Regions from separate parts of the Neorhizobium sp. LMR1-1-1.1 genome, predicted to be linked through region 1. Evidence: riboswitches for the same ligand, from Rfam matches in the RefSeq annotation. Region 1 holds a riboswitch; each other region holds the start of a gene.
The links. Region 1 has a riboswitch for cobalamin ahead of MRBLMR1_RS16680 (aromatic ring-hydroxylating oxygenase subunit alpha). Riboswitches for the same ligand answer to the same signal wherever they lie in the genome.

Region 1 (7,204 bases):
TGCGCAGCACGGCGCCGCGCTCGTCGATGGTGATCGTGACATCTCCTGAGGTCTCGCGCAGCGAATAGGTAATCTGCTGCGGAAAACGAGACGGATCGAGCCTCAATGTCGACCCTGCCCAATCGGGCTTCAGAACGGTTTTGCTCATCGCTTTATGCTACCCTTGTTTTACCTGAGAGCCGCTTCCGGTTTCCCGTATTCGTTTCTCTGCGGGACTTTTGTCCTCTGATGGGCTCACATTAGGCGGCGGGGTTGCGAAAACCCCTTAAAAATCGCGGTTAAGGAAAGTTTGCCTTGGTGGATGGTTACCGAATGCCGCAATTATCGCGGTTTCTGAAGGGTGAACGCGTCAGCTTGGATTGAAGGCGTATCGCCGTGAGACACGCCCTTGCGATCGCGTTTTCGGGTCTGTGGAAAACCGTCCGGATCGCCGATTATGCAGGCCGAAAGCCTGGGACAAAAATCAGCTGTCGTCTTTTTTGGAGAAGGGTGTGAAGGCCGCGTCGATATTGGACGACAGCCACGCCAGATCCTCGTCGGCGGCTTTGAGCATGGCGGCTTCCATCCGTCGATAGCGTGAAAGAAGCTCCCGGCCGAACTCGGTAAGGCCGGCCCCACCGCCGCTTTTTCCACCATGGCGGGTAAAGATCGAAGGTTCGCGGAACATCCGGTTAATCTCGTCCGAAAGCAGCCATGCGCGCCGGTAGGACATGCCGATCGAAGCTCCGGCGGCGCGGATGGAACCGTGTTCCTCGATCAGTTCTAGCAGTTGTGCCTTTCCCGGCCCGAGCCTGACGCCGATATCGAAATCGATGCGGATCGTGGTTTTCCGGATATGGCTCATGGGGCGATGATCACCTTGCCCGGGTTCATGATGCCGACCGGATCGAAGGAGTTCTTGATCCGGGCCATCAGTTCCATCTCGATCGGCGAGCGGATATGCGCAAGCTCGTCACGCTTCAACTGGCCGATGCCATGCTCGGCGGAAATCGATCCTCCCGCTTGGAGCACGATCGTATGGACGATCTCGTTGATCTCGCGCCAGCGGTCGAGAAACGCCTGCTTGTCGGCGCCAACGGGCTGGGAGATGTTGTAGTGGATATTGCCGTCGCCCATATGGCCGAAGGCGCAGACGCGGGCGCCAGGCATGGCCGCCAGAACCGCCTTTTCGGCCTCGGCCATGAACTGCGGGATCTTCGACACCGGCACCGACACGTCGTGCTTGATCGATCCGCCTTCCGGCTTCTGAGCGCCCGACATGCTTTCGCGCATCGTCCACAGTGCCTTCTGCTGCGCAACCGAGCTTGCGATCACCGCATCGCGCACCAGGCCGGCCTCGAAACCCTGCTCCAGCAGCGAATGGACCATGACTTCGGCAGTTTCGGCTGAATCCGAGGTCGAGATGTCGATCAGCACATACCACGGATGCGGTTCCGACAGCGGATCGCGCACGCCCTCGATATGGCGCGAGGTGAACTCGATGCCGATCCGCGGCATCAGCTCGAAACCGGTGAGCGCCATGCCGCACAGCGTCGAGGCCTTGTCGAACAGCGCGAGCGCGTCTTCGGTCGAGGCGACACCGGCAAGCGCCACCTGATGGCCGACCGGGCGGGGAAAGAGTTTCAGCACCGCGCCGGTAATGATGCCGAGCGTGCCTTCCGCGCCGATGAAGAGATCGCGCAGGTCGTAGCCGGTATTGTCCTTCTTCAGACGACGCAAGCCATCCCAGATCTCGCCGGTCGGAAGCACGACTTCCAGCCCGAGGCAGAGCTGGCGCATGTTGCCATAGGCAAGCACAGCCGTCCCCCCTGCATTGGTGGAAAGATTGCCGCCGATGCGGCAGGAGCCTTCCGACCCGAGCGAAAGCGGAAACAGCCGGTTCACCTCTTCCGCCGCCTTCTGCACATCGGCAAGGATCGCGCCGCCATCGGCAACCAGCACATTGGCCACCGGATCGACGTCGCGGATGCGGTTCATCCGGGCAAGCGATATGATGACGTCATTGCCGCCGGCGCGTGGTGTCTGTCCGCCGACAAGACCGGTATTGCCGGTCTGCGGCACGATGGCGGTGCCGGTTTCGCTGGCGAGTTTCAGGATCGCCGAGACCTCTTGCGTCGAGGCAGGCTTCAGAAGCAGCGGCGAGGAACCCTTGTAGAGACCACGATCCTCCACCAGATGCGGGGCAAGGCCTGCCGCATCGCGGATCACATTGGCATCTCCGACAATCGCGGCAAAACGGTCGATCAGTCCCGAAGCCATCTCTGAACCGGCCTTTGCGCTCTCGCCTGCTGCATTGTCCATTTTCATTCCTCTCCGTCGCGTGGTGCGGCTGCCCGTCCAAGCCTGTCATTGATCGCTTCGCCCAGTCCCTCGTTCGGGATCGGCGCAACCGCGATGCTTGAGGCACCGCTGGCATCCGCGCGCTTCAGGTATTCGAACAGGTTGGCCGCCGCCTGCGCAAGGTCGGCCGATGGGCTGAGGTCGAGATCGATCGCAGCCTTTTCCGCACCAGCAACCGGCTGGCCACCGAAACGGATCAGCGCTTCGCCCGGTTCGATTGCCGTCGCGTCGAGACGCACGGTAGCGCCCGGCGCATAATGCGAGGCGAGCATGCCCGGCGCCTCGATGATCGCGGCAGGGCCTGAGCGACGCTCAAGGTCACGCCCGGCAACATCGGCGATATGCATGGCCGCAAGACCACCGGGCCTCAGAAGCAGGATCGCGCCGGTTTCGGGATCGACGCGGATGATCGTCGACTCGACGCCGACTGGCGAAGAGCCGCCGTCGATGATCAGTTGAAGCTTGTCGCCGAGGTCGTCCATCACATGGCGTGCCGAGGTCGGGCTGATCTTGCCGGACGTGTTGGCGCTTGGTGCCGCAAGCGGCCGGCCGAAATCGCGGATCAGGTCGTTGGCAAAACCTTCCGGGCAGCGAAGCCCGACCGTTTCCAGCCCCGCGGTTGCCAGCGGATGGATGGTGCTGTCTTTCCTGAGCGGCAGGACAATGGTCAGCGGACCGGGCCAGAAGGTTTCGGCCAACTTTCTCGACGCCGGATCGAACACCGCGTACCGCTCGGCCATCTCGATATCGCAGACATGGCAGATGAGCGGATTGAACTGCGGACGCCCCTTGGTCTCGTAGATGTGCGAGATCGCATCGGCGCGCGTCGCATCCGCGGCAAGGCCGTAGACCGTTTCGGTCGGAATGGCGACGGGAAAACCGTCATTGAGCACGCGGCTTGCCTCGCTGATGGCGCGCTGGGGCTCATGGGTGATGTTTATGATTTCGGCTGTCATGCCGCTGTCAATACAGCGGAGTGCCCGTGCTTTAAAGCCTTTTGATGATTTCGCGCACTGCGGCACTGGGCGCGCCGAGCATCAGAACGTTGCGCATCGCCTCGCGCGGGCTGTTGGTCTGGAACAGAAGCCCGTTCTTGCGCCATGTCCGGTCGATCCGCGCCTGTTCGCCTGCTTCGCCTTCCACCGCGACGGCGAAATACATGCGGGAATTCCGTGGATTGATTCGGGCGAAAAACACCTCGTCGCCGCCGATCTCGGAAGAGAAGTTGGCGATGTAGAATGACCAGCTGACCATCGCATCCTGCGAAAAGAAGGTACGTGCTGCGGTCACATGGCAATAGCCCAGATGCGGGCTACCCTCCAACGTGCGGTGAAAGATGATCTTCGGCAGGTGGATAGACCGGTGAAAGCTGTTCAGCCGCTTATGCGTGGTTTCGCCGGCCGTTTCGAGCTTCTTGCCTGTCTTTTCAGCCACTTCGTCATGGGTGAGATAGCGACGTTCGTCGGGAACCCAGACAGGGCGGGAGCGTGGAATTCTGCCGGTTCGCAGGAATTCCGTATGGGCATTGCCGCTGCTTGGCGGCATCATCAAGGGCCTGGGCCTGTTGACTTCGTAATAACGGAGCTGTCCTGGCATGGTGGCGGCTCTTCCCAATGAATTTTCAAGAACACTATTAGCAAGACCTTAACAGTTGGTTTCTCCCGCAATCGGATGCTATTGCGCGATCGTCGCCAATGCAGTGGCCGATGTCGCAATGTCGTCTATGCGACAGGCCGGCGTCCCGCTTAAATATGACAAAGCTCAAGGTGCCGCCTCGCTAGGGGAAGCGGAAAATTGGGAAGCCGGCGGGTCGACGAGATCTATCCGGCGCTGCCCCCGCAACGGTGGTGGAGTTTAAGGCATGGTAGGGGGCGACCCCGGCCACTGGGACAGAGCCGAACGGCCGACCGGGAAGGTGCCATGCAGTCCTTTTGGGACAACTCCTCAGCCCGGAAACCAGCCTGAGCTTGATGACACCGGTCGCGGAGGGCGCACGGGACGGGAATTGGCTGCATTGATTGTTGCCGGCTTGTCCATGCCCTGAAGCTTGCTTGTATTGCGAGGAAGCATATGGACATTCACAATCAGGTTCTGCGGCAGCTGAAGAACCGCCGCGAAGGTTTCAGCCTGGAACAGCCCTTTTATATCGATCCCGATTATTACAAGCTCGATCTTGAGATGATCTGGTATCGCGACTGGTTGTTTGCCGGCCACGATTGCCAGATCAACAAGGCGGGCATGTATTTTACCCTGCAGGTTGGCGACTATCCGGTTCTCGTCATCCGCACGCGCGAGGGTGATATCCGCGCCTATCACAATACCTGCCGCCATCGTGGCCACCGCGTCTGCACCAAGGAAACGGGTTCTGCGACCCGCCTCGTCTGTCCCTATCACCAGTGGACCTACCAGCATGACGGCTCGCTGATGTCGGCCCGTCATATGGGCGATAATTTCGACAAGAAGCAGTTTGGATTGAAACCCGTCCACTGCCAGGTGGTTGCCGGCTACATCTTTATCTGCCTCGCAAAGGAAGCCCCGGATTTTGCTCCGGTTCGCGCAACGGTCGAGCCTTACATGGCGCCGCATCGCCTGCCCGAAACGAAGGTTGCCGCCCAGAACACGATCATCGAAAAGGGCAACTGGAAGCTCGTCTGGGAAAACAATCGCGAGTGTTATCACTGCGCCGGTAACCATCCGGAACTCTGCCGCACCTACCCGGAAGCGCCGACTGCGACCGGTGTGCAGGGCGCCGGCGACGATCCGTTCATTTCCGAACACTGGAGCCGCTGTGAAGCGGCCGGCCTGCCGAGCACGTTCAACATGTCGCCGGACGGCCAGTTCCGCGTGGCGCGCATGCCGCTGATCGAGGATGCCGAAAGCTACACGATGAACGGCCGGCCCGCAGTTCAACGGTCGCTCTCCGACGACGTGACGATTTCCCATATCGGCACGATGCTTCTGTTCCATTATCCCACCACCTGGAACCATATGCTGGTCGACCACGCGATCTCTTTCCGAGTCATCCCCGTCGGGCCGGAAGAGACGGCGGTCACCACCACATGGCTGGTCCACAAGGATGCGGTGGAAGGCGTCGATTACGATGTCGAGCAGCTGACCCATGTATGGAACATGACCAACCACCAGGACAGGCAGATCGTCGAGGAAAACGCCTTCGGCATCCGCTCTCCCGCCTATGAACCCGGCCCTTATTCCGAGGCGCATGAAGGCGGTGTGATGCAGTTCGTTGAGTGGTATTCGAACTTCATGATCGATCGCCTGCAGGGCAAGGACAGCACGCTTTACGCGGTGGCGTGATACTGAGCGCTCCTCCGCAATGTGCCGTCAGTTTGCGGAGGAGCCTGTTTTTACGCTGAGTGGGACGTACGATCACTCCCGATTAAGGCGTCGAAGGCTTGGTGTCCTTGGGTCGCAAGCCAGGCCCGAAAGGAAATGATCTCGGGGTTGATCTCGCGCATCGCAGCAAGGTCCACGTGATCCGCCAGCGGGCCGTTATCCAGGATCGCCGCAAGCTGACCAAGATCGCTATCGGCGGCCAGGACTTCAGCGGCAAAGCGGGAATAGATGACCGGACGACCGGCGGCCTCGCTGAAGATTTCCCCCAGCTGGCGCCCTGTAACCGTATCGCTCGCGATCTTAATCGTCCGTCCGCTGAACCGTATGCCATCGGCAAAGATCGCGGCGACGAATTTCCCGATGTCTTCCACGGCAATCAGTTGCATCGACTGGTCCGGCCTGAGGAAGAATGTATACCGGCCTTCTGAAAGGCCGAATGCCGGGTTGATCAGCATATCCATGAATATCATCGGTCTGATTATGGTTGCGGTGACCGGCAGCCGGCGGATATGCGCCTCGATCCGCGGCTTGGCGTCGAAACGGGCGATCCCGGTAGGTGTGTCGCCGGAACTGGCGCCCGAGGAATAGACGAGATGCGCGACGCCGCTTTCGGCCGCAAGATCGGCGATCCCGCACCCTATCCGTACCTCTTCGGTCTCTGACAGGTTGGCCGGCAATACGCTGAACACGCCATGGGCACTGTCCATCCCGGCGCGAAATGTATCGAGATCGGCAAATGATCCTTCAACCAGTTCGGCACCCGCCTGACGAAGGGCGACGGATTTGGGGGCCGCAATGTCTCGCACAATCGCGCGAACGGGCCATCTTGCCTTCAAAAGCGCTTCGGCGACCGCTCCGCCCTGCCGGCCGGTGGCGCCGAATACCAGGATTGGACGTTTGTCTTCTTTCATCTCAGAACCCTCGTGGTGAACACGGGGTCTCCATATATACTGTTGAAACACAGCCGGAAGACGGCACTATTTTCAGCCTCGGGCACACGGGTGATACTCTTGGACAATTCAGGTCAGAGCAAAACCGAAAGGCAGGTGACGCGCGATCAGGCTTTCCTGCCGCAACCTGCAAACGGAGTATGCGGGCGTCTGGGTGACAAGTGGACGGTTCAGGTCATCTGGCGCCTCTCGCTTGCAGAGGGTCGAAGGCTCCGTTTTTCGCATCTGAAAAGGGAAATCGACGGCATCACGCAGCGCATGCTGACACTGACGCTACGCGGCCTGGAACGCGACGGTTTCGTCATGCGACACTATTTTCCCGAGGTGCCGCCGCGCGTCGAATACGAGCTGACCGAATTGGGGGCCGGCATACTGGCGTCTCTTCAGGCCCTGAATTTCTGGATCAGGGACAACTTCTCTCGCATCGAGGAAAACCGGCGCGTTTACGACGAAGCCGGCGAATAGGGCATCTGGCATTCCTCTGCCAGGGAATATGGCGTGGAACAAATGGGCATGTCTCGCGTTCTAAATCGCTGATTATATGTCGAGGAAACATTCCC
Region 2 (7,204 bases), on a different contig from region 1:
CGGCACCGCCGAAAGCATGGCTGGTGGCGTCGAGATAGATGCGCCCCAGCTCTTCCCGCTCGCCCCACGATCCATCGGCAAGTTTTTCCTCGATGCCGGAGCCGTAGGTGCCGGGCGCCGAGCCGAAAATGCGCGGCGGAACCGCGCCTGTTTTCTGGGCTTCTTCGGCCAGCGGGTTGTCTCCCGGTGCTTCTTCGCGCGCGGCAATCGCCCGCATGGCGGCATTGAGCAGGGCGATCAGCGCCGGGAACATGTCACGGAACAGGCCGGAAATCCGGAGCGTCACGTCCACGCGCGGACGGCCAAGCTGCGCCGGAGGCAGAACCTCGATGCCGGTGACACGGCCGGTCACTATATCCTGAACCGGCCTTGCGCCCATCAGTGCCAGAACCTGCGCCACTTCCTCGCCGCCGCTTCTAAGCGAAGCACTGCCCCAGAGATCGAAAACGAGGTTTTTCGGCCAGTCGCCATGGTCCTGAAGATAACGCCGCAGAATTTCGTCGGCGGCGCGTTTGCCCAGTTCGAACGCGGTTGGCGTCGGCAGGGTGCGCGGATCGCTGGCAAAGAGGTTCCGCCCGGTCGGCATCACATCCCGGCGGCCGCGGGCTGGCGCACCGGAAGGGCCGGGGCGGATATGCCTGCCATCCAGCGCATCCAGCAGAGCCTGCTTTTCCGTCCCGGCACTGGCAATCCGCAGCGGATCATCGTCGGCCTTGGCCACTTCGCCGAAAACATGCTGGCCGTCCTTGATCGCAAAGTCCTTGAGATCGCAAAGAAACGCATCGATCCGGGCAAGCGCGGTATCCGGGTCGTCGTCGCGGGAAACGCCGGCATCGGTGGCAATCGTCGTGTCTCGGGCCGCATCGACGATCAGTTTTGCCAGCCGGTCACGGCGGCGGCGGTCGAGGCCATCGGCCTGGGCATATTCGTCGACCAGCAGTTCAAGCTTCTTCTCATCGTCCGAAAGACCGGCGCCGGTCAGAACCGGGGGCAGGTGGCCGATGGTGACAGCGGAAATCCGCCTTTTGGCAACGGCTGCCTCGCCGGGATTGGAGACGATAAAGGGATAGATCACCGGCAGGCCACCAGTCACCAGTTCCGGAAAACAATCTTTCGACAGCGCCACCGTCTTGCCCGGGAGCCATTCGAGCGTGCCATGTGCGCCGACATGCACGATCGCATGAGCGCCAAGGGCGTGGCGCATCCATTGGCCGAAGGCGATCAGCGCATGGCGGGGCGGCAGGTCAGGGCTGTGATAGTCGGCGCGGCGATCGGCGCTGCGACCGCGATCCGGCGCCAGCGCCACGGTGACATTGCCAAACTCTGCGGCGCGGAAGCGGTATGCACCATCTTCCAGATCCGCGTCGTCTTTCGCCTGGCCCCATGCTTCGCTGGCACCTGGTGCTGCGACGTAGTCGCGAAGCGGCAAGGAGCCAGTTTTCCGATTAAGACGATCAAGGAGGTCGCGGGGCGTGTCGGGAATATCGGCAACCGAATAGCCGGCTAGCGAGACTTCGCGCAGCATGGCAAGCACGCTTTGCGGCACATCCAGCCCGACGGCGTAACCGGTGCGGCCCGGCGCGCTCGGATAATCCGGCATCAGGATGACGATTTTTCGCTCAGAGCGGATCGTCATCTTCATCCGCAGGAAGGCTGCGATCCGCTCGGTCACCTGGTCGACGCGATCCGGCTCGGGGCCGTTGACGAGTTCCGCTGATCCACTGCCCTGCTTGAAGGAGATCACACCGGCCAGAATGCGGCCATCGAGTTCCGGCAGGACGACATGCATGGCAAGGTCGGCGGGGTTCAAGCCGCGCAGACCCTCGATCCAGCCTTCGCGACGGGTGGTCGCGACAACGATCTGGAAGACCGGAATGCCTGACCTATCGAAAATCGTCTCGTTGCTGTCGTCGGTGCCGCTGGCAAAAGCGGTGGTCGTCAGGATCGCGGCGGGCTGAAGCTCGGTTACCGCCTGTTCGATAAAGGTTATCGCCTCGGCATCCTTCAGGCCGCTGACAAAGAGCGGCACGGGGGCGAAGCCGCGCGCGGCGAGCGCTTCAAAGAGTGCATCGATCGGTGCAGCGTCATTGGCGAGCAGCATGGACCGGTAGAACAGGATCGGCAGGCGCGGCGCATCCGGTGAAAATCCGGCCATAAGGTCTCGTCGGTCAACGATCCCTTTCCCAGGGCGATAAAAACCGGCCTTCGGCATCGCAATTGCAGGCGGAATCTCATCCGCCCCGCCGCTTGCCAATGCTCCCAGTCGCTGCACCAGAAGCCGCATATTGTCCGGTCCGCCCTCGCGAAAGCAGGCGAGAATGCCGGTAAGATTTGCCTCGGAAACCGTCGAGGCGGCGGCCAGCCGCTCGTCGCGCATGCTGCATTCGCCGGGCAGCATGGCGAGCGCTATCTTCCGGCGTTTCGCCAGCCGCGACAGTTCCTCGACGCCATAGGCCCAGCGGTCGTAACCGCCGAGAATGCGCACGAGGATGACCTTTGCGTGAGCCGCCGTCTTTTCCAGCCACAGGTCGACGGACATCGGATGGCGCAGGTCGGAGAGGTTGGTGAGGGCGAGCGACGGGCTGTTGGTGTTGCCCGAGGCTTTACCCCCCTCTGCCCTACCGGGCATCTCCCTCGCAGGAGGGGAGATCGACTCGCGGCGAGGTTCCGCCCTATTCAATTGTTGAGGATTTAGCGGTGTTGCTACGTCTTGCTGATCTCCCCCCTTCTGGGGGAGATGGCTGGCAGGCAAGAGGGGGGTATCAAGGCCACGAGCCTCAGCCGTATTCCACGCGCCACGGTCAACCGCCTCCCAAGCCGCCGCAATCCCGTTCAGATCGCTGCCGGAAAAGGACAGAACCACCACATCGGCCGGTGACTGGTTGAGGTCTACCGGTTCTATAAGGTCGTCGAGCGACGACGATGTGGTGGCGAGTATGTGCATCCTTTTCCTCGGCCGGTGGCTCTTATGCCGCCAGCATTTTTTCGATCGCGGCGCGGTCGATGCCTTTTTCGCCGATCACGACGAGGCGGCTCTGGCGGTTTTCGCCAGGTGCCCAGGCGCGGTCGAAATAGTGGTTCACGCGCGATCCTACCGCCTGAACCTGCAGGCGCATCGGCTTGTTCGCGACGTCGACAAAGCCCTTTATGCGCAGCACGTTTTCCGCTTCCGCGGTCGCCGAAATACGGGCAGCCAGCGCTTCGGGGTCGGTTACCGAGGCCAGATCAATAACGAAACTGTCGAAATCGTCGTGGTCGTGGTCGAGTTCGTCGTCATGATGGGTCTTGCGGTTCTCGATATCGTCCTCGACGGCAAGGCCAAGGCCGATCAGAACGCTGGGATCAACCGCACCATTTGCAGCCGGTACGATTCTCACGGCACGCGGCAGATGCGCCTGAACTCGGCCCTTGGCGGCTGCAAGCGAAGCCTGATCGAGAAGGTCGGTCTTGGTCAGCACGATCATGTCGGCACAGGCGACTTGGTCCTCGAACACTTCTTCGACCGGATCGTCATGATCGATCGAGCTATCGGTCTGGCGCTGGGCTTCGAGCGCATCGTGGTCATCGGCAACGCGGCCTTCGGCCAGTGCTACACCATCAACGACCGCAATCACGGCATCTACTGTCACACGCGCCTTCACGGCCGGCCACTGAAACGCCTGTACGAGCGGCTTCGGCAGAGCAAGACCGGAAGTCTCGATCAGGATATGGTCAACGCGCGGCTCGCGGGCGAGAATCTGGTCGATCGCCGGCACGAAATCGTCTGCCACCGTGCAGCAGATACAGCCATTGGCCAGTTCGATGATGTTGTCGTTCGGGCAGCTCTCGATGCCGCAGCCTTTCAGCACCTCGCCATCGATGCCGACATCGCCGAATTCGTTGACGATGATCGCCAGCCGCTTGCCGTCCAGCTTTTCGATCAGGTTGCGGATCAGCGTGGTCTTGCCGGCGCCGAGAAAGCCGGTAACGACGGTGCAGGGAACCTTATCGAACTTAGGGGCGAAGTTTTCGCTCATGAAGGCATGTCCTCGTGGTGATGAAAGGGTGGGATACGGGCCGTCATGCCTTTTCCACGAAGGCACATCGGGCGGCCGCGAAGGGGCAGGAAACCGCGCTCGTCTTCGGCCAGCATCATCGCGCCGGTGACGATGTCGTCGGCATTTTCGGTGGAGAGGTGGCCAAAGACATAGGACCAGCCGGAACGGTGGTTGAAGGCCGCACTCGGGCTCTTATCGCAATTGGCAAGGCAGGTGACCGGCTTGACGGTAAGGGGCTTGCCCTCAGCTGCCAGTTTCAGCGCTTCGATCAGGCCGATACCGGGGCGGGCCTCGCTGTCCGTCGCCTCGCGGCAATTGGTGCAGACGAAGATCGTCACGTCGACGTTGCCGGCATTGCCGCCGACGGTCGTTCCGGTTTCGTCTTTTCGCGCATCATCTGTCATCAGGCCGCACTACCGCCGGGTTACTCAAGTCGGGGTGCGGAACAGGAAAGCCAAGCCATCCTGCAGCGATGATTGAAGCCTTTGCCGGAGCACCCCGCCCGGAAAAGCACGATTTTCAAACGGCAGGTCTCCTGGCTCGCGGGTCGTCACCATCCGCCTGCCTTCCCAGAAGGGTCCATGGCCGGACCTCTCCAGTGGCGTCTCTGGCGTGATGGCTCGCCGCACACAGTTGCGGGGGCAGCCGCGGCATTGGACGTTTTATCGGTCCGCACCGCATTCTCTCTTAGCCCCTGCCGTTGCCGGCAAGGGACCGTCGTGGCGCTCAAGTAAGCGTTCCGCGGTCAAACTGTCAATGTCGCAAAGGCGATTGCCGATAGAACCGAATTGACTATAGTGGATCTGTCTTTGGTGCCCGGAAGGGTTACTCAAGGGAATGCGGTGCGACGATCTTTCGTCAAACCCGCGGCTGCCCCCGCAACTGTAAGCGGAAAGCCTTTGCCCAAAACGGCCATCCGGTCGTCAAGCCACTGGAGCAATCCCTTTACGGATTGAACTGGGAAGGCGGGTGAAGGCGCCCGATCCGCGAGCCAGGAGACCTGCCAGAGACATTCGGCAATGGTAACAGCCCTCGGGTGGAGGGCAGAAAGACGAAGTCCATGGTTACGAATTCTGCTGCAGCCGCAGCCAGCGTTTCCGCATCAAAAATCATTCCTCTCGGCATGTCGGCCCTTCTTGGCCTGTTCATGGTCGGTTTCGTCGGCTTTTCGCATCTGGAAGTCGTACATAACGCCGCTCACGATACGCGCCATTCGCTGGCCTTCCCCTGCCACTAAGAGGAATTTCAAAATGTCGTTGTTTCGTAACATCGTCCTTGCGGCGGTGGTCGCCGGGTTATTGTCCGGCCTGCTGATGACCGTGATGCAGAGTTTTTCCACCGTGCCGCTGATCCTGCAGGCGGAAACTTTTGAAAATGCCGGTGGCGAAGAGGCCGGACACAGCCATTCGCATGACGCAGCGCCTGCCATCGGTGCGGCCCAACCAGCTGCCGCCGATCACCATCATGACGAAGAAGCGTGGGCGCCTGCCGATGGTTTCGAGCGTTTCATCTATACCGCTTCGGCCGATGTGCTCGCCGCCATCGGTTTTGCGCTCGTCGCAATAGCATTTGCCGAAGCGCTCGGCGGCTTTGGCGGCTGGCGCGGCGGTTTGATGTTCGGCATTGCCGGCTTCCTCACCGTCAGCCTTGCGCCGGGTCTCGGCCTGCCACCGGAACTTCCGGGCATGCCTGCCGCCGAACTCGGTCCGCGTCAGCTCTGGTGGGTCTCGACCGCTATCTGCACCGCTGCCGGCCTCGGTCTTCTTGCCTATACCCGTTCCGCCTTGCTGGCGGCTCTGGCGATCGTGCTTCTCGTTGCGCCGCATCTGGTTGGCGCGCCGCTTCCGCCAAGCCATGAAACGGCGGTGCCTGTCGAACTCCATGCCCGGTTCGTCAACGCCGTTTATGCCACAAATCTGATCTTCTGGGCGGTTCTCGGTGTTGCCGCTGCTGTGCTAAGGCAGAAGTTCCGCAGCGGAGAACAAGTTTCTCCGGTAACCGAAAGGGAGCTTGCAGCGCGTTGAAAAATATCGATGAAACCGCCGAGGAGCGTCATCGCGCCAAGATGGCGAACCGCAAGGCGGTTCAGGATGCAGAAGTCGCCGAGAAGACCCTGGAAAAGGGTCTTCTCATCGTCCATACCGGTCCCGGCAAGGGCAAGTCGACGGCGGCCTTCGGGCTTGCGCTACGCATGCTCGGCAACAACCGTCGTGTCGGTATCGTGCAGTTCATCAAGGGCGCATGGTCGACCGGCGAACAGCCGGCGCTTGCCGTGTTCGGCGATCGCGTCGTCTGGCATACGATGGGCGAGGGGTTCACCTGGGAAACCCAGGACCTCAAACGCGATATCGCGGCCGCGAACAAGGCCTGGGAGAAGGCACTCAAGTTGATGGCGGACGAGACGATCGGGCTGGTCATCCTCGATGAACTCAATATCGCACTTCGCTACGACTATCTTGATCTGGAAAAGGTCGTCGCCGCCTTCCAGGCCAGACGCCCTGACCTGCATGTTGTCGTCACCGGCCGCAACGCGAAACCGGCCTTGATAGAGGCGGCTGATCTGGTGACGGAGATGTCTCTGGTCAAACATCACTTCAAGGCGGGTGTCAAAGCCCAGGCCGGCATCGAGTTCTAGATCATGGTCGCTCGCTCGCTGATGTTCCAGGGAACGGGCTCCGACGTGGGCAAGTCGCTGGTCGTGGCCGGCCTTGCCCGCGCCTTCACTTTGCGCGGCCTGAGCGTCGCGCCGTTCAAGCCGCAGAACATGTCGAACAATGCTGCGGTCACCGCGGATGGCGGCGAAATCGGCCGGGCGCAGGCGCTGCAGGCGCGCGCGGCCGGCATGCCGCTCAGCGTGCATATGAACCCGGTGCTTCTGAAACCGCAGAGCGATATCGGCTCTCAGGTCGTGGTGCAGGGGCGTGTCGAGGGTAATGCCAAGGCATCCGAATATCAGCACCTGAAGCCCCGACTGCTTTCGCGCGTGCTCGAAAGCTTCGAGATCCTGCGCGCCAAGGCTGATCTGGTTTTGGTCGAGGGAGCCGGCAGCGCTTCGGAAATCAACCTGCGCCAGAACGATATCGCCAATATGGGTTTTGCCCGCGCGGCCGATGTGCCGGTGGTGCTGATCGGCGATATCGATCGCGGCGGCGTCATCGCCAGTATTG
Region 3 (7,204 bases), on a different contig from region 1:
CGATCTTCATCGCCGGCCTTGGCTGGGGTAACCGCGCAGCCATTACCGGCATCGTCACGTCGGGCATTCTCGGCGCAGTTCTCATCTCGCCGATCTTCGCCGTCACCATGGCGATCTTCACGCTGATCCCGGCCGGCTGGCTGTCGCACCTTGCCAATCTGGCGCGCCCGGCTTCCGAACTCGGCGGCCCTGACAACCTGCTCGCCTGGTATCCGATCTCAGATATCCTGCTGCATCTTTGCGGCCTGGTGACGATCGCCGTCATCGCGCTTGGCGTCGCCATCGGTTATGGACCGGAACTTGTCGGGCAGATCGTCGACGTGCTCGGCTCCGCACTGCAGACCCAGGAACCCGGCCTGTCACTCACCGCTGCCGATATCGGGCACCTGAAGGGCACGATGCTGCTCACGTTGCCGATGGTTCAGGGCGGCATATGGGTGATCCTGCTGTTTGCAGCCTTCTATTTCGCCGTACGCATCGTCTCGCGCTCGGGCCGCGCGCTTCGCCCGCGTGAAGACATGCCGTCGGCACTGCGCATGAACCGCCATGCGATCTACATTTTTCTCGCCGGCATCGTCATGACCTTTTTGGGCGGCGTACCTGCAATGGTCGGCGCCACAATCTGCGGTACCTTCGGCGCAGGTTTCCTGATGTCGGGTTTCGCCGCCATCCATTTCCGCAGTCAGGGCAAGGACTGGCGCCTGCCGGTCCTCGTGCTCGCATACCTCTCCTCCATGCTCGTCATTCCTGCCTTCGCGATCCTCGCTTTCGGTCTCACGGACACCCGCCGGACCATTGCGCTGACGCCGGCAAAGGGCGGCACGGATCAGAACACAACCAATCCAGACAATTGAGAACTAGAAAGGAACTCCAACATGCAAGTCATCCTGCTTGAACGCGTACCGAAGCTCGGCCAGATGGGCGAAACCGTAAAGGTTCGCGACGGTTACGCTCGTAACTTCCTGCTGCCGCAGGGCAAGGCACTTCGCTCCAACGAAGCCAACAAGAAGCGCTTCGAAAACGAGCGCGCAACGCTCGAAGCCCGTAACCTCGAGCGCAAGGGCGAAGCCCAGACGGTTGCCGACGCACTCGCCGGCAAGACCTTCGTCATCGTTCGTTCGGCTGGCGAAACCGGTCAGCTCTACGGTTCTGTTGCTGCTCGCGACGTCATGGACGCACTGGCTGCAGAAGGCTTCAACGTCGGCCGCAACCAGGTCGACCTGAACCACCCGATCAAGGCTATCGGCCTGCACGAAGTAACGCTCCACCTGCATTCAGAAGTCGAGATCCAGATCTCGGTCAACGTTGCACGTTCGGCTGAAGAAGCTGAGCGTCAGGCACAGGGCGAAAGCCTCACCTCCGCTGACGCCATCTACGGCGTTGACGAAGACGCACTGCGCCCGGAAGACTTCTTCGATCCGGAAGCTGACCGCGACGGCGACGAAGAATAATAGACCTCTCGCAGATTCGTCTGTGACAGCGCCCGGCCTCACGAAGGCCGGGCGTTTTTTTGTCTCTTTTTGCGGGTAAGATGGCGTTTGCTCCGGTGAGTCGCGACCCGTTCGCACCACTCCTGCGACGTCGGCCCGAATGAGGCACAGTCAACCGGATTTGTCGCTTCATTACGTTTTTTGTTTCGCGTAAATGACGCCCGCTGTGGATATCTGTGGGTAACATCCGAAGGCAAAATGCACGGTTTCGGTGCGGTCCAGTTATCACTAGAACCGAGGCCTTGAACGGACAGGACGGGTAGAAGATCATGAACGAAGTTCCGCGCAACATGGGGTCGCTCAGCAACAAGGATGCAGCGCCGCACTATCGCGAGGCGCCGAACAATATCGAGGCGGAACAGGCGCTGCTCGGCGCGATCCTGGTCAACAACGACGCCTATTACCGCGTCTCGGACTTCTTGAAGCCGCCGCATCTCTACGAACCGCTGCATCGCAAGATTTACGAGGTTGCCGGCGACATCATCCGTATGGGCAAGACAGCCAACCCGATCACGCTGAAGACCTTTCTTCCGGCCGATGACAAGGTGGGTGACCTGACTGTTGCGCAGTATCTCGCACGTCTTGCCGCCGATGCCGTCTCTATCATCAATGCGGAAGACTACGGTCGGGCGATCTACGACCTGGCGCTTCGCCGGGCGCTGATCACCATTGGCGAAGATGTCGTCAACATCGCCTATGATGCGCCGCTCGACATGCCGCCGCAAAGCCAGATCGAGGATACCGAACGCCGTCTTTTCGAACTGGCGGAAACCGGCCGTTACGACGGCGGTTTCCAATCGTTCAACGACGCGGTGGCGATCGCCATCGACATGGCGGGGCAGGCATTCGAGCGCGACGGCCAGCTTTCCGGTATTTCTACCGGCATCATGTCGCTCGACGGCAAGATGGGCGGCTTGCAGCGCTCCGACTTGATCGTGCTCGCAGGACGCCCCGGTATGGGCAAGACCTCGCTTGCCACCAATATCGCCTACAACATCGCGGCCGCCTACGAGCAGGAAATCGCCCCCGATGGCTCGTTCAAGGCCAAGAATGGCGGTGTCGTCGGCTTCTACTCGCTCGAAATGTCGTCGGAACAGCTCGCCACCCGTATCATCTCCGAGCAGACGGAAGTTTCGTCGTCAAAGATCCGTCGCGGTGACATTACCGAGGCCGACTTCGAAAAGCTGGTCGCCTGCAGCCAAATGATGCAGAAGGTGCCGCTGTTTATCGACCAGACCGGTGGTATCTCGATCGCCCAGCTATCGGCGCGCGCCCGCCGCCTGAAGCGCCAGCGCGGCCTCGATTGCCTGGTGGTCGACTATATCCAGCTGATGACCGGTTCGGGCAAGTCGGGTGAAAACCGCGTGCAGGAAATCACCCAGATCACCACGGGTCTGAAGGCGCTCGGCAAGGAACTCAACGTGCCGATCATCGCGCTGTCACAGCTGTCGCGCGGTGTCGAAAGCCGTGAAGACAAACGCCCGCAGCTTTCCGACCTTCGCGAATCAGGCTCGATCGAGCAGGACGCCGACGTCGTGCTCTTCGTGTTCCGTGAGGAATATTATGTAAAGAACATGGAGCCCCGCGACTTGGCCGATCCGAAATACCCGGAATGGGAAGCACATATGGAGCGCGTCAAGGGTACGGCCGACGTCATCATCGCCAAGCAGCGTCACGGACCGACCGGCACGGTCAAGCTCGCCTTCCAGTCCGAATTCACGCGCTTTGCGGACCTCGCCGAGCCGAGCTTCACGCAATACGAAGAACCGTGATCGAACAGCCTCGCCGGCAGTACACCGGCGAGGCTGAGAGTCGCGGGCTAACTCAGGCCGCGTTGTAAAGCCGTCGCGTAACGAAGCCTGAACCGTTCAGAGCATTCAGGGTCTTGGCGATGGCAAGTACGGCCAGGTCCGCCAGCGGCTCGATCAGCACGACCGACATATAGGCAATACCGAACGTGCCGATCGCCACAAGATTTTCGCTTGCGAAACCGGCACCATAAAAGGCCCAGAAAGCCACCCAGGCGACGACACCGGCCTGATAGGCGGTCGATAGCTGGAGCGCCTGCCTATAGGTGAGATCGACATAGGCCGTGCCTGGCGAAATGATACGATCCGCCAGCGCTTTCACCGCAAACAACGGCACCAGCAGCGTCGTGACGTTCATTCCAAACTGCGGCAGGTCTGCCGGCGCGAAGAACATTCCCTGGATCATCAGACCGAGCGCCAGCCCGATTGCCGCCGGCGCTGCGCCGAACAGCAGAAACAGCGTCGAGCCGAGAATGAAATGGACCTCGGATACGCCGACTGCGTAATGCGGCAGAAGCTCAAAGAAAGAGAAGACAGCCGCTGCAGTAACTGCAGTGCGCGAGACCAAGGAGACAAGCCCCTGTTGCCGGATCGTGTCTCGCACCAGCTTCAACGTAAAAAGTCCCGCCCCTGCTGCAGTGGCATAGCTCAGAATGATTTTGGCCCCGTCTACGAGGCCCGGTTCGATATGCATGTGCGCTCCTGTCCGTCACACCCGACGGTCGTTGATTGATAAGATGCACACGGTCGGTCTCCTGACTCGCGGGTCGATGCCTTGTCGAACCTTCCCATGGCGCGAGGCCACAGTGGTGTTTCGCAAAGCTCGCCGCTCACAGTCGCGGGGGCGGTCGGGTTCAACAGATGCTGCCCTTATTCCCATGCGGTCAACGGATGTCGGCCGCACCATGTGCGGGAATGAGGTAGCAATTTCCCGCAGAGGCAGCAAACAACAGCAGCCGAAATCGCACCGATCTAGCGCTGTCATAGGGTCGCATGCAGCAAGACGGGATCATAGGTGTTGCTGCGTGCACTCCTGGGCCTTCAGCCATTTGCGAATGCGCGCTCTTGCATTGGCATAGGGCGATGCGGTGTTGAACTGGATCATGCGCCCCTTGGTCCATTTGCCGTACCAGCCTTTGCCGTAAAGCTCGTCATTTGACCGGTTGCTGATTGTCGAGACCAGCTGCTCCCTCACCGTCCTCAGTCGTTCCAACCGCTCGGGCCAGTCCAGTGCGTCATGGTCTGCGTAGAATTTTTGAGCAAGCGGCCCTAGTTCGTTCCACTTGAACCCGGTCTCCGGAAAATCGATCGCCTCACCCCGGTCATCCCGATCTAGCCATTTCAGCACCAGTTCGTTCCAGCCGATCAGGTATGCGACGAGATCCGCCGGGCTCATCATCGAGCCTGCCATGTGGCCCTGCATGGATGCCTCCCTCGCCCGGGGCCCTGGAACGCGGGCAAGATCGTCCCAAAGCCTGTTGAAGGTCGTGGAGACCGCCGCAAGAAGTTCCTGCCTGGAACCGGGTACAGCCATGGAGTGCCTTCGGATGCTGTTCAAATACAGCGTCTAAACTACGCCTCTATCCACGGGATATGAAGCCGTCCGGCTGTCGCAGCCGGGCACCGACCCTAGGATTGCTGCACAATTATTGTGGTGTCAAAAGCCTGTACGGAGAACCTTATTCTTTACCCGCGGCCTTTTTCCAGCCGGCAAAAAGGTTAGGATCGGCCACTCCGATTTTCAAAAGCATATTCAGTTGAGACCGCCATGACAGAACAGACCGATTTTGACAGCGACGAAACCTATCTGGATGATTTCGATATCGCGCCCGTGAGATTGACGGTCGATCTCGGCGCACTCGTCGACAACTGGAAGGAAATGGCACGCCGCTCTGGAAGGGCTTCAACCGCCGCAGTCGTCAAGGCGGATGCCTATGGTCTGGGGCTCGAGGACTGCGGTACGGCGCTCTATGAAGCCGGCGCACGGGATTTCTTCGTTGCCGCGGTGCAGGAAGGCGTAACCTTGCGCACCTATGCACCGGATGCCCGCATCTATGTGCTTTCCGGCATATGGCCGGGCCAGGAACGGATGTTTTACGAAAACGATCTGGTCCCGGTGATCATCTCCGAAGAACAGCTGGCCTTCTGGATGTCGGCCACGGCCGAACATGGCGACCATCCTTGTGCGCTGCATATCGATACCGGCTTCAACCGGCTTGGCCTTCCCGCGGAAGAAGCGATCGCCTTTGCCGAGGATGTCTCGCGGCCGGCAAGTTTCTCACCCGTTCTCGTTATGTCGCATCTTCACAGCGGCGATTCGCCAGCCTCGCCGCTCAACCGATCACAGCTTGAGTCTTTCCAACGGGTTGCGGCGGCTTTCGAAGGCGTTCCGACAAGTCTGTCTGCTTCCGCCGGCATCTTTCTCGGCCCCGAATACCATTTCGATCTCACCCGTCCTGGAATTGCCGCCTATGGCGGTGAAGCGGTCAACGGTATGCAGGCGCTGAAACCCGTGGCAAAGGCGGAAGCACGCATCATCCAGATCCGCGATGCGCCGTCCGGTTCGACCGTCAGCTACGGCGCCACCCATCAGCTCTCGCGCAACAGCAGGCTTGCCGTTGTGTCGGCCGGTTATGCCGACGGCTACCTGCGTTCGCTGTCCGGTTCCGGCGTACCGCTTCGGGCTGGCGGCGCACCCGGCGCCTTCGGCTTCATCGCCAACAGGCGCGTGCCCGTGATCGGCCGGGTCACGATGGATCTGACGATCTTCGACGTGACCGACGTACCCGAAAACGAAATCCGCACCGGTGACTATATCGAACTGTTCGGCCCGAACATCGCACTCGACGACACCGCACGCGCCGGCGGCACGATCGGTTACGAACTTCTGACCGCGCTCGGGCTGCGTTATGAACGGCGCTACATTTATCCGGACGATTGATATCACCGCCGTCTTGTCATCACCTGCCAGTTTCGCTTAAAAGGCCATTGGTTCCGCTTTTGTTCTTGCGGGTATCCGAGATATTGAAGGCGGCGATCAAATCTATGGCAAAAACCAAAACCCAATTCGTGTGCCAGAACTGCGGCACGGTGCATAGCCGCTGGGCCGGCAAGTGCGACGGCTGCGGCGAGTGGAACACGATCGTCGAGGAAGACCCGATGGGCGGCATCGGCGGCGGTCCCGGCAAGGCACCGAAGAAGGGCCGTGCCGTTGCGTTGACCACGCTGTCGGGCGAAACCGAACAGGCACCGCGTATCTTTACCGGCATTTCCGAACTCGACCGCGCCACCGGTGGCGGTTTCGTGCGTGGGTCTGCGGTGCTGATCGGCGGCGACCCCGGCATCGGCAAATCGACGCTGCTGATGCAGGCGGCAGCAGCACTTTCACGCCGCGGCCACCGGATCATCTATGTCTCGGGCGAAGAGGCGGTTGCCCAGGTGCGCCTGCGCGCCCAGCGCCTCGGTGCGGCGGATTCGGACGTGCTGCTTGCTGCGGAAACCAATGTGGAAGACATCCTTGCCACGATTTCCGAAGGCAAGCGCCCCGATCTGGTGATCATCGATTCCATCCAGACGCTGTGGAGCGATACGGCAGATTCGGCCCCCGGCACCGTCACCCAGGTGCGCACCGGCGTGCAGGCGATGATCCGCTTTGCAAAGCAGACGGGTGCCGCCATGGTTCTCGTCGGCCATGTGACGAAGGAAGGCCAGATCGCCGGTCCGCGCGTCGTCGAGCACATGGTCGATGCCGTGCTTTATTTCGAGGGCGATCGCGGCCATCACTATCGCATCCTTAGAACGGTAAAGAACCGTTTCGGGCCGACCGACGAAATCGGCGTGTTCGAAATGTCCGATAACGGCTTGCGCGATGTTTCCAACCCGTCCGAACTGTTTCTCGGCGAGCGC
Region 4 (7,204 bases), on a different contig from region 1:
ATTGCCGAAAGGTCGGCAGTCGTCTGCAACTCGCGCTGTTGCAGCGTCAGGTAGCCATAGTCGACGCCGAGTGCCAGTGCGCTGATCATGATCGGCAGGGACAAGGCGGCCGTGATGGCGACGTTGCCGCGACGGTCACCGAACCATCGTTTGATCTGTTGCATCAGATGCCTCCGACGCGAACCGTTGCGAACCGTTTTATCTGGTTGCTCGGCATCGCATAGGTGAACAGATTGAAAATCGGCAGGTTGCTGGCGTCATAGGTGAGGGCGACGGTGAACTGGTTCGGATTGCCGGGGTCGGCCTGTGCGGTCAGTGTCAGCTTTGATTTGTCGAGCAGCGTGCTGTCTATCATCGAGCGATTGATAAAATCGGTAGCGAGGGTTTTGCGCTCTGTATCGCTCAGACCGGCAACGGCGGTGCGCGCAGCGTCTGCCGCCAGTTGCTGAACTGAATGGGCAGCGGACAGGTAGATGCCGTAGGCGATCATGCTGAGCAGGGCGATAAAGAAAAGAGGTGAGACGATGGCGAATTCGACCGCCGCCGCACCTGAACTGTTGGTCATGAACCGCCGGATACGCATCCGTCTCCTCCGAGCTTTTTTGTCGGATTATCGGCATCATCAATTAAGGCATCACTAAAATAGATGCATTGAATATAGTAAAGTGACCTGAAGTTGTGACGACAGGATTCGACGATCGCGTACAAGCTGGCAATCCTTGTGGAAAATTGCCGCCAAAGACCGTTGCGGCATTTGCGTCACCGCATTAAATCTCGGTCATGACCCAGACCGATCCCAAGACCTTGCGTATCGCTGTTGCCCAGCTCAATCCGACGGTCGGCGATGTCGCCGGCAATCTTGCCCTCGCCCGCGAGGCTCGCCGTGACGCCGCCCGCGAGGGTGCCGATCTGCTGATGCTAACGGAGCTTTTCATTTCTGGCTATCCGCCGGAAGACTTGGTGCTCAAGCCTTCCTTCCTCAAGGCCTGCCTCAAGGCCGTGGAGACGCTGGCGGCGGAAACCGCGGATGGTGGACCTGGCGTACTGATCGGCTTCCCGCGCCAGGGCGAGACCGGACGGCATAATTCCGTCGCGCTGCTCGATGCCGGCAAGATCATCGCTATCCGCGACAAGATCGATCTGCCGAACTACGGTGAGTTCGACGAAAAGCGCGTCTTTACCGAAGGATCGATTTCAGGCCCCTACAATTTCAGAGGGATTCGCATCGGCGTTCCGATCTGCGAGGAAATCTGGAACGACATGGGCGTCTGCGAGACGCTGGCCGAGAGTGGTGCGGAAATCCTGCTCGTGCCGAACGGTTCGCCCTATTATCGCGGCAAGCTGGATGTCCGTTATCAGGTGGCCTTGCGCCAGGTCATCGAAAGCGGTCTGCCGCTGATCTTTGCAAACCAGCTCGGTGGCCAGGATGAGCTTGTCTTCGACGGCGCAAGCTTCGCCTTCAACGCCGACAAGTCGCTGGCCTTTCAGCTTTCGCAATTCGAGACCGCCTTTGTCGTCACCGACTGGAGACGTGAAGAGGATGGCTGGCGCTGCCAGCCCGGCCCGATGGTCCGTATTCCCGAAAAGGAAGAGGCCGATTACCACGCCTGCCTGCTCGGCTTCCGCGATTATGTGAACAAGAACGGTTTCAAGTCGGTCGCGCTGGGCCTCTCCGGTGGCATCGATTCGGCTGTCTGCGCCGCGATCGCCGTTGATGCGCTCGGCGAGGAGAGGGTGCGCACCATCATGCTGCCCTATCGCTACACGTCCGAAGACTCGTTCAAGGACGCCGCGGACTGCGCGAAGGCGCTCGGCTGCCGCTACGATATCGTGCCGATTTCCGATCCGGTCGAAGGGTTCCTGGCGTCGCTGTCCGACATGTTCGAAGGCACCGACCAGGGCATTACCGAAGAGAACCTGCAGAGCCGTACGCGCGGCACTATCCTCATGGCGATCTCCAACAAGTTCGGCTCGATGGTTGTGACGACCGGCAACAAGTCGGAAATGTCGGTCGGCTACGCGACGCTTTATGGCGACATGAACGGCGGCTTCAACCCGATCAAGGACCTCTACAAGATGCAGGTCTATGCGCTGGCCGAATGGCGCAATGAAAATGTGCCGGCAGGCGCTCTCGGCCCGTCCGGCGAGGTGATCCCGAAAAACATCATTTCCAAGGCGCCTTCCGCCGAGCTTCGGCCGGACCAGAAGGACCAGGATTCGCTGCCGCCCTATCCGGTTCTGGACGATATCCTCGAATGCCTCGTTGAAATGGAAATGGGCACCGAAGACATCGTTGCCCGCGGCCATGACGTCGCAACCGTTCATCGCATCGAGCATCTGCTCTATCTCGCTGAGTATAAGCGGCGTCAGTCGGCTCCGGGCGTGAAGATCACCAAGAAGAACTTTGGCCGCGATCGCCGTTACCCGATCACCAACCGTTTCCGGGATCGTTAAGAGGGAGGCGCCCTTGGCACTGCGAAGCTCCATCGAGATCTACAATGTCCGAACCCGCCAGAGCCGGGTTGTCTGGCAGACGGAAGAGTTGTTCGAAGCGCCCAACTGGTCGCCGGATGGTGACTATCTGATGCTTAATGCAGATGGCCTGATCTACCGTTTGTCTCCGAATGGTGATTTCGGTCCTGTCCGGGTCGATACGGACTTCGCGACACTCTGCAACAACGACCATGGCATCTCGCCGGACGGCGCGCTGATTGCGATCTCCGACAAGGTCGAGTTCGGTAGGTCGGCGATCTATGTCCTGCCGGCCAGAGGCGGTACGCCGAAACTCGTCACAGAAAACCTGCCATCCTACTGGCATGGCTGGTCGCCGGACGGAAAGACGTTCGCTTATTGCGGTATCCGTGATCAGGTCTTCGATATCTATACGATCGGTATCGACGGGAAAAACGAGACACGGCTGACCTTCGGCGAGGGCCGCAATGACGGGCCGGATTATTCGCCGGACGGTCGTTGGATCTATTTTAACTCAAGCCGCTCAGGGCTGATGCAGATCTGGCGTGTTCCGGCGACCGGCGGCGCTCCCGAACGCATCACCGACAGTAGCTATGGAGACTGGTTTCCGCATCCGTCACCCAAGGGTGATAAGGTCGTTTTCGTATCCTATGACGCCGAAATCTTCGATCATCCGCGTGATCAGAATGTTCGCGTTCGGCTTATGGATGCCGATGGGGGCAATGTCGAAACGTTGTTCGAGCTTTTTGGCGGGCAGGGCACGATGAACTCGCCCAACTGGTCACCGGATGGTGATGAATTTGCCTATGTGCGTTATTTCCCTGCGGCGTGAACGGCCTTGCTTCGGCCGGGTTCAGTCAGCATAAGAGCCTCCGTCAGGTGCCCATCCATAATGGGAGAATCGGGAAGCCGGTGAAATTCCGACACGTGCCCAACGCTGTGAGGCTGACGCTTGTCGTATTCATGCCACTGGATTTCTCCGGGAAGGCGGCGATGAGCGGATGAAGCCCAGTCAGAAGACCGGCCTGGCGAGATGGACCGATCCGCGCGGACGGCGGGCAGGTTGAGTGGATTGCGCCACGCCGTGACGGCGGCAGCAATCCGCAGGCGTTGTTGGGGAAAGACGATGCGACCTGATGATTTGAACAATGGCCTCGTGGCCGCCGAAGCTTTTACCGATGACGAGCGTGCCGCCGTTTATCGCGCCATCGAAACGCGCCGCGACGTGCGTGACCAGTTTCTCTCCGATACGATCCCGGATGATGTGCTGCGCAGACTACTGGATGCCGCCCATGCCGCCCCGTCGGTTGGTTTCATGCAGCCCTGGAACTTTATCCTCATCCGTGACGAGGCGGTTCGCCAGTCCGCCTGGGAGGCGTTTTCGCGCGCCAACAGGGAAGCTGAGGCGATGTTTCCGGAGGAGAAGCGCAGCACCTACAGGAGCCTCAAGCTCGAAGGCATCAGAAAGGCGCCGCTGTCGATCTGCGTCACCAGCGATCCGGATCGTGCCGGTCCGGTGGTTCTGGGGCGCACACACAACAGCCGCATGGACAGCTATTCGACCGTCTGTGCCATCCAGAACCTCTGGCTCGCAGCCCGCGCGGAAGGGATCGGCGTCGGCTGGGTCAGTATCTTTCATGATGAAGATGTTCGAGCGCTCCTCGGCATTCCGGACCGCGTCGAGATCGTAGCCTGGCTGTGCCTCGGTTATGTCGATCAGTTGTATGGAGAACCCGAACTGGCGATAAAGGGCTGGCGCCAGCGTCTGCCTCTGGAAGATCTCGTCTTTCAGGACGGTTGGGGCCAGAAATAATCAAGGCTGCAGCTGCTGGGGGCCGCTGGATTTCGGATTGGCGAGGTCGATGTCTTCTTCGGGGAAGAATTGCGGCCCAACGGAGCGAATCTTTTTGCCGGGATCATAGGGACGATCCGGCGGGAACTGGACGGGTGCTTCTCTCGCTGGCGCAGGTGAGGCGCTGCCGAGATGGGTGATGCTGGAATTCGGATCGTCCACCTTTGGCCCAGTCTGCGTCTCCTCTCCCGGCCTTGGCAGTGCCAGCCCCCGGATCCGCAGGCGTTCTTTATCGTCAAGTTCCGTCTGGGTATCGAGGTCAGTGGGCGTGCAATTGTTGGAGCGGATCGCCGACAAGATCGCGACGCGCTCTTCCGATGGCTGCAGTAGCGAGCGGGTACTGTTGCGTTGTTCGGTGATTGCCGCGCGCTCATCTTCCAGCCGTTGCAGCGTGTCCTGCATGTAACCGCATTCATCATCGCCTTCGGATGGCGCGCCCAGCGTCACGATGCTGCCGCTGCCGCAACCTTGCCTGCGCATGTCGATCCTGAGTTGCCGGATATCCGCGTTGAGCGCGCTCAGATCCTGAGCGTAGCGACGCACATTGCTGCTCGTGCCGATGATCTGCGGGGTGCTGTTGAGGCGGCGATAGAGATTGGCGCAGACCTCGACATCGCGCGAAAAGGCCGCCTGAGGCGCAAGCAGCGAGGCAAGCATCAGCGATGTCAGCATCTGCGGCTTGGAAAATGTCATGTCTCACCTGTCGCATGGCTCTGCGGGGATCAACCTGGCATGTCGAGCATGCGGGAAGCTTGCCTTGAAGCTTCCCGCATCTCTTGTCATTTCACCAGCGCAAGCGGTTCCGCCTGGGACGCCTCGACGACGGCCAGGGCCGCCATGTTGACGACGCCGCGGGATGTTACGGTCTGCGACAGGATATGCGCCGGTTTGGCTGTGCCGAGCAGGATCGGACCGACATGCAGTCCGTCCATCATCGTCCGCACGAGACCGAGCGAAATGCTGGCAGCATCGAGGTTCGGGAAGACCAGAAGATTGGCTTCGCCGGTTAGTGTGCTGTTCGGCATGGCGCGCTTGCGCAGCGCCTCGTCCAGCGCTGAACCACCCTGCATTTCGCCATCGACTTCGAGTTCCGGCGCATCCTTGCGGATGATTTCCAGAGCCGCACGCATCTTGCGGGCGCTTTCCGAATCGCGGGAACCGAAATTCGAATGGCAGATCAGCGCGGCCTTCGGCACGATGCCGAAGCGGCGAACTTCCTGAGCAGCGAGGATGGTGATTTCGGCAATCTCCTCGGCGGTCGGATTGTAGTTCACGAACGTGTCGGTGAAGAACATCGCGCCGCGCTGGGAGATCAGGAGGCTGAGGCCGGCATTGGTGCAGGCACCGGCGCGCTTGCCGATGATCTGGTTGACGTCGCGCAGGTGGCGATCATAACGGCCTTCAACGCCGCAGATCAGCGCATCGGCTTCGCCACGCTTGACCGACAGCGCGCCGATCACGGTGTTGTTGGTACGCACGATCGTGCGAGCGGCTTCCGGATTGATGCCGTTGCGGCCGACCAGCGCGAAATAATCCTCGACATATTCGCGGTAACGGGGATCGTCTTCCGGATTGACCACGCCGAAATCGACATTCGGGCGGATGCGGATGCCGAAACGTTCCAGACGCGCTTCGATGACGGAAGGACGGCCGATCAGGATCGGGCGGGCAATCTCTTCCTCGAGCAGAACCTGGGCCGCGCGCAGTACACGCTCGTCTTCGCCTTCGGCAAAGATCACGCGCTTCTTTTCGGATGCCTTGGCTGTCGCGAAGATCGGCTTCATCACAAAGCCGGAGCGCCAGACGAAACGGTTCAGCTGGTCGAGATAGGCTTCGAAATCCTGAATCGGACGGGCGGCAACACCGCTTTCGGCAGCTGCACGTGCCACTGCCGGGGCAATGCGCAGGATGAGGCGCGGATCGAAGGGCGACGGAATGAGATAGGTCGGGCCGAAGATCGGCGTCTCGCCGGAATAGGCCTTCGCCGCGACATCTGACACTTCTTCACGGGCAAGCGCTGCGATGGCCTTGACTGCGGCCATCTTCATTTCCTCGTTGATCGTGCTCGCGCCGCAATCGAGCGCGCCGCGGAAGATATACGGGAAACAGAGAACGTTGTTCACCTGGTTCGGAAAGTCGGACCGGCCGGTGCAGATCATTGCGTCCGGACGCGCCTGACGGGCGAGTTCCGGCATGATTTCCGGCGTCGGATTGGCAAGCGCCATGATCAGCGGCTTTTCTGCCATGCGCACAAGCAGTTCCGGCTTCAGCACGCCCGGGGCAGAAAGGCCGAGGAAGACGTCTGCGCCGTCGATGCTGTCGGCGAGAACGCGATTGTCGCTCTTCTGCACATAGACCGACTTCCATTCGTCCATCAGCTCGGTACGGCCTTCATAAACGAGGCCTTCGATGTCGTGGACCCAGATATTCTCCTTCTTCGCGCCGAGCGAAACGAGAAGATTGAGGCAGGCGAGCGCGGCTGCACCGGCGCCCGACGTGACGATCTTGACGTTGGTGATCGACTTGCCGGCCAGTTCCAGGCCATTCAGGATCGCGGCTGCAACGATGATGGCGGTACCGTGCTGGTCGTCATGGAAGACCGGGATGTTCATCTTCTCGCGCAACCGGCGCTCGACTTCGAAACATTCAGGCGCCTTGATGTCTTCAAGGTTGATGCCGCCGAAAGTCGGCTCCAGTGCGGAAACGGTCGATACCATCTCGTCGATGCCGGCCGCATCGATCTCGATATCGAACACGTCGATACCGGCGAACTTCTTGAACAGGACGGCCTTGCCTTCCATCACCGGCTTCGATGCCAGCGGGCCGATATTGCCGAGCCCGAGGACGGCCGTACCATTGGAAATGACCGCAACGAGATTG

Region 2: linked by a shared signal. The riboswitch ahead of MRBLMR1_RS29005 (CbtB domain-containing protein) and the one ahead of MRBLMR1_RS16680 (aromatic ring-hydroxylating oxygenase subunit alpha) in region 1 are both predicted to bind cobalamin.
Region 3: linked by a shared signal. The riboswitch ahead of MRBLMR1_RS23845 (energy-coupling factor ABC transporter permease) and the one ahead of MRBLMR1_RS16680 (aromatic ring-hydroxylating oxygenase subunit alpha) in region 1 are both predicted to bind cobalamin.
Region 4: linked by a shared signal. The riboswitch ahead of bluB (5,6-dimethylbenzimidazole synthase) and the one ahead of MRBLMR1_RS16680 (aromatic ring-hydroxylating oxygenase subunit alpha) in region 1 are both predicted to bind cobalamin.

What each region holds. Positions count from the first base shown of each region.
Region 1 covers NZ_JBEGHE010000025.1:736,036-743,239, forward strand. The annotation lists gene MRBLMR1_RS16655 (DUF6101 family protein) at 1-148, opposite strand, end outside; gene MRBLMR1_RS16660 (winged helix-turn-helix domain-containing protein) at 464-844, opposite strand; gene MRBLMR1_RS16665 (FAD-binding oxidoreductase) at 841-2,301, opposite strand; gene MRBLMR1_RS16670 (L-threonylcarbamoyladenylate synthase) at 2,304-3,296, opposite strand; gene MRBLMR1_RS16675 (DUF6656 family protein) at 3,328-3,936, opposite strand; cobalamin riboswitch at 4,087-4,319, shown strand; gene MRBLMR1_RS16680 (aromatic ring-hydroxylating oxygenase subunit alpha) at 4,411-5,655, shown strand; gene MRBLMR1_RS16685 (NmrA/HSCARG family protein) at 5,706-6,605, opposite strand; gene MRBLMR1_RS16690 (winged helix-turn-helix transcriptional regulator) at 6,696-7,109, shown strand.
Region 2 covers NZ_JBEGHE010000080.1:160,195-167,398, forward strand. The annotation lists gene cobN (cobaltochelatase subunit CobN) at 1-2,944, opposite strand, end outside; gene cobW (cobalamin biosynthesis protein CobW) at 2,967-4,016, opposite strand; gene MRBLMR1_RS29000 (DUF1636 domain-containing protein) at 4,013-4,441, opposite strand; cobalamin riboswitch at 4,546-4,771, opposite strand; cobalamin riboswitch at 4,831-5,059, shown strand; gene MRBLMR1_RS29005 (CbtB domain-containing protein) at 5,098-5,274, shown strand; gene MRBLMR1_RS29010 (CbtA family protein) at 5,288-6,061, shown strand; gene cobO (cob(I)yrinic acid a,c-diamide adenosyltransferase) at 6,058-6,672, shown strand; gene MRBLMR1_RS29020 (cobyric acid synthase) at 6,676-7,204, shown strand, end outside.
Region 3 covers NZ_JBEGHE010000047.1:120,480-127,683, reverse strand. The annotation lists gene MRBLMR1_RS23860 (YybS family protein) at 1-854, shown strand, start outside; gene rplI (50S ribosomal protein L9) at 876-1,451, shown strand; gene MRBLMR1_RS23850 (replicative DNA helicase) at 1,760-3,262, shown strand; gene MRBLMR1_RS23845 (energy-coupling factor ABC transporter permease) at 3,315-3,992, opposite strand; cobalamin riboswitch at 4,027-4,221, opposite strand; gene MRBLMR1_RS23840 (ClbS/DfsB family four-helix bundle protein) at 4,308-4,832, opposite strand; gene alr (alanine racemase) at 5,067-6,239, shown strand; gene radA (DNA repair protein RadA) at 6,344-7,204, shown strand, end outside.
Region 4 covers NZ_JBEGHE010000001.1:1,438,214-1,445,417, forward strand. The annotation lists gene MRBLMR1_RS06970 (pilus assembly protein TadG-related protein) at 1-164, opposite strand, end outside; gene MRBLMR1_RS06975 (TadE/TadG family type IV pilus assembly protein) at 164-583, opposite strand; gene MRBLMR1_RS06980 (NAD+ synthase) at 781-2,454, shown strand; gene MRBLMR1_RS06985 (TolB family protein) at 2,474-3,304, shown strand; cobalamin riboswitch at 3,333-3,515, shown strand; gene bluB (5,6-dimethylbenzimidazole synthase) at 3,599-4,285, shown strand; gene MRBLMR1_RS06995 (hypothetical protein) at 4,286-5,017, opposite strand; gene MRBLMR1_RS07000 (NADP-dependent malic enzyme) at 5,104-7,204, opposite strand, start outside.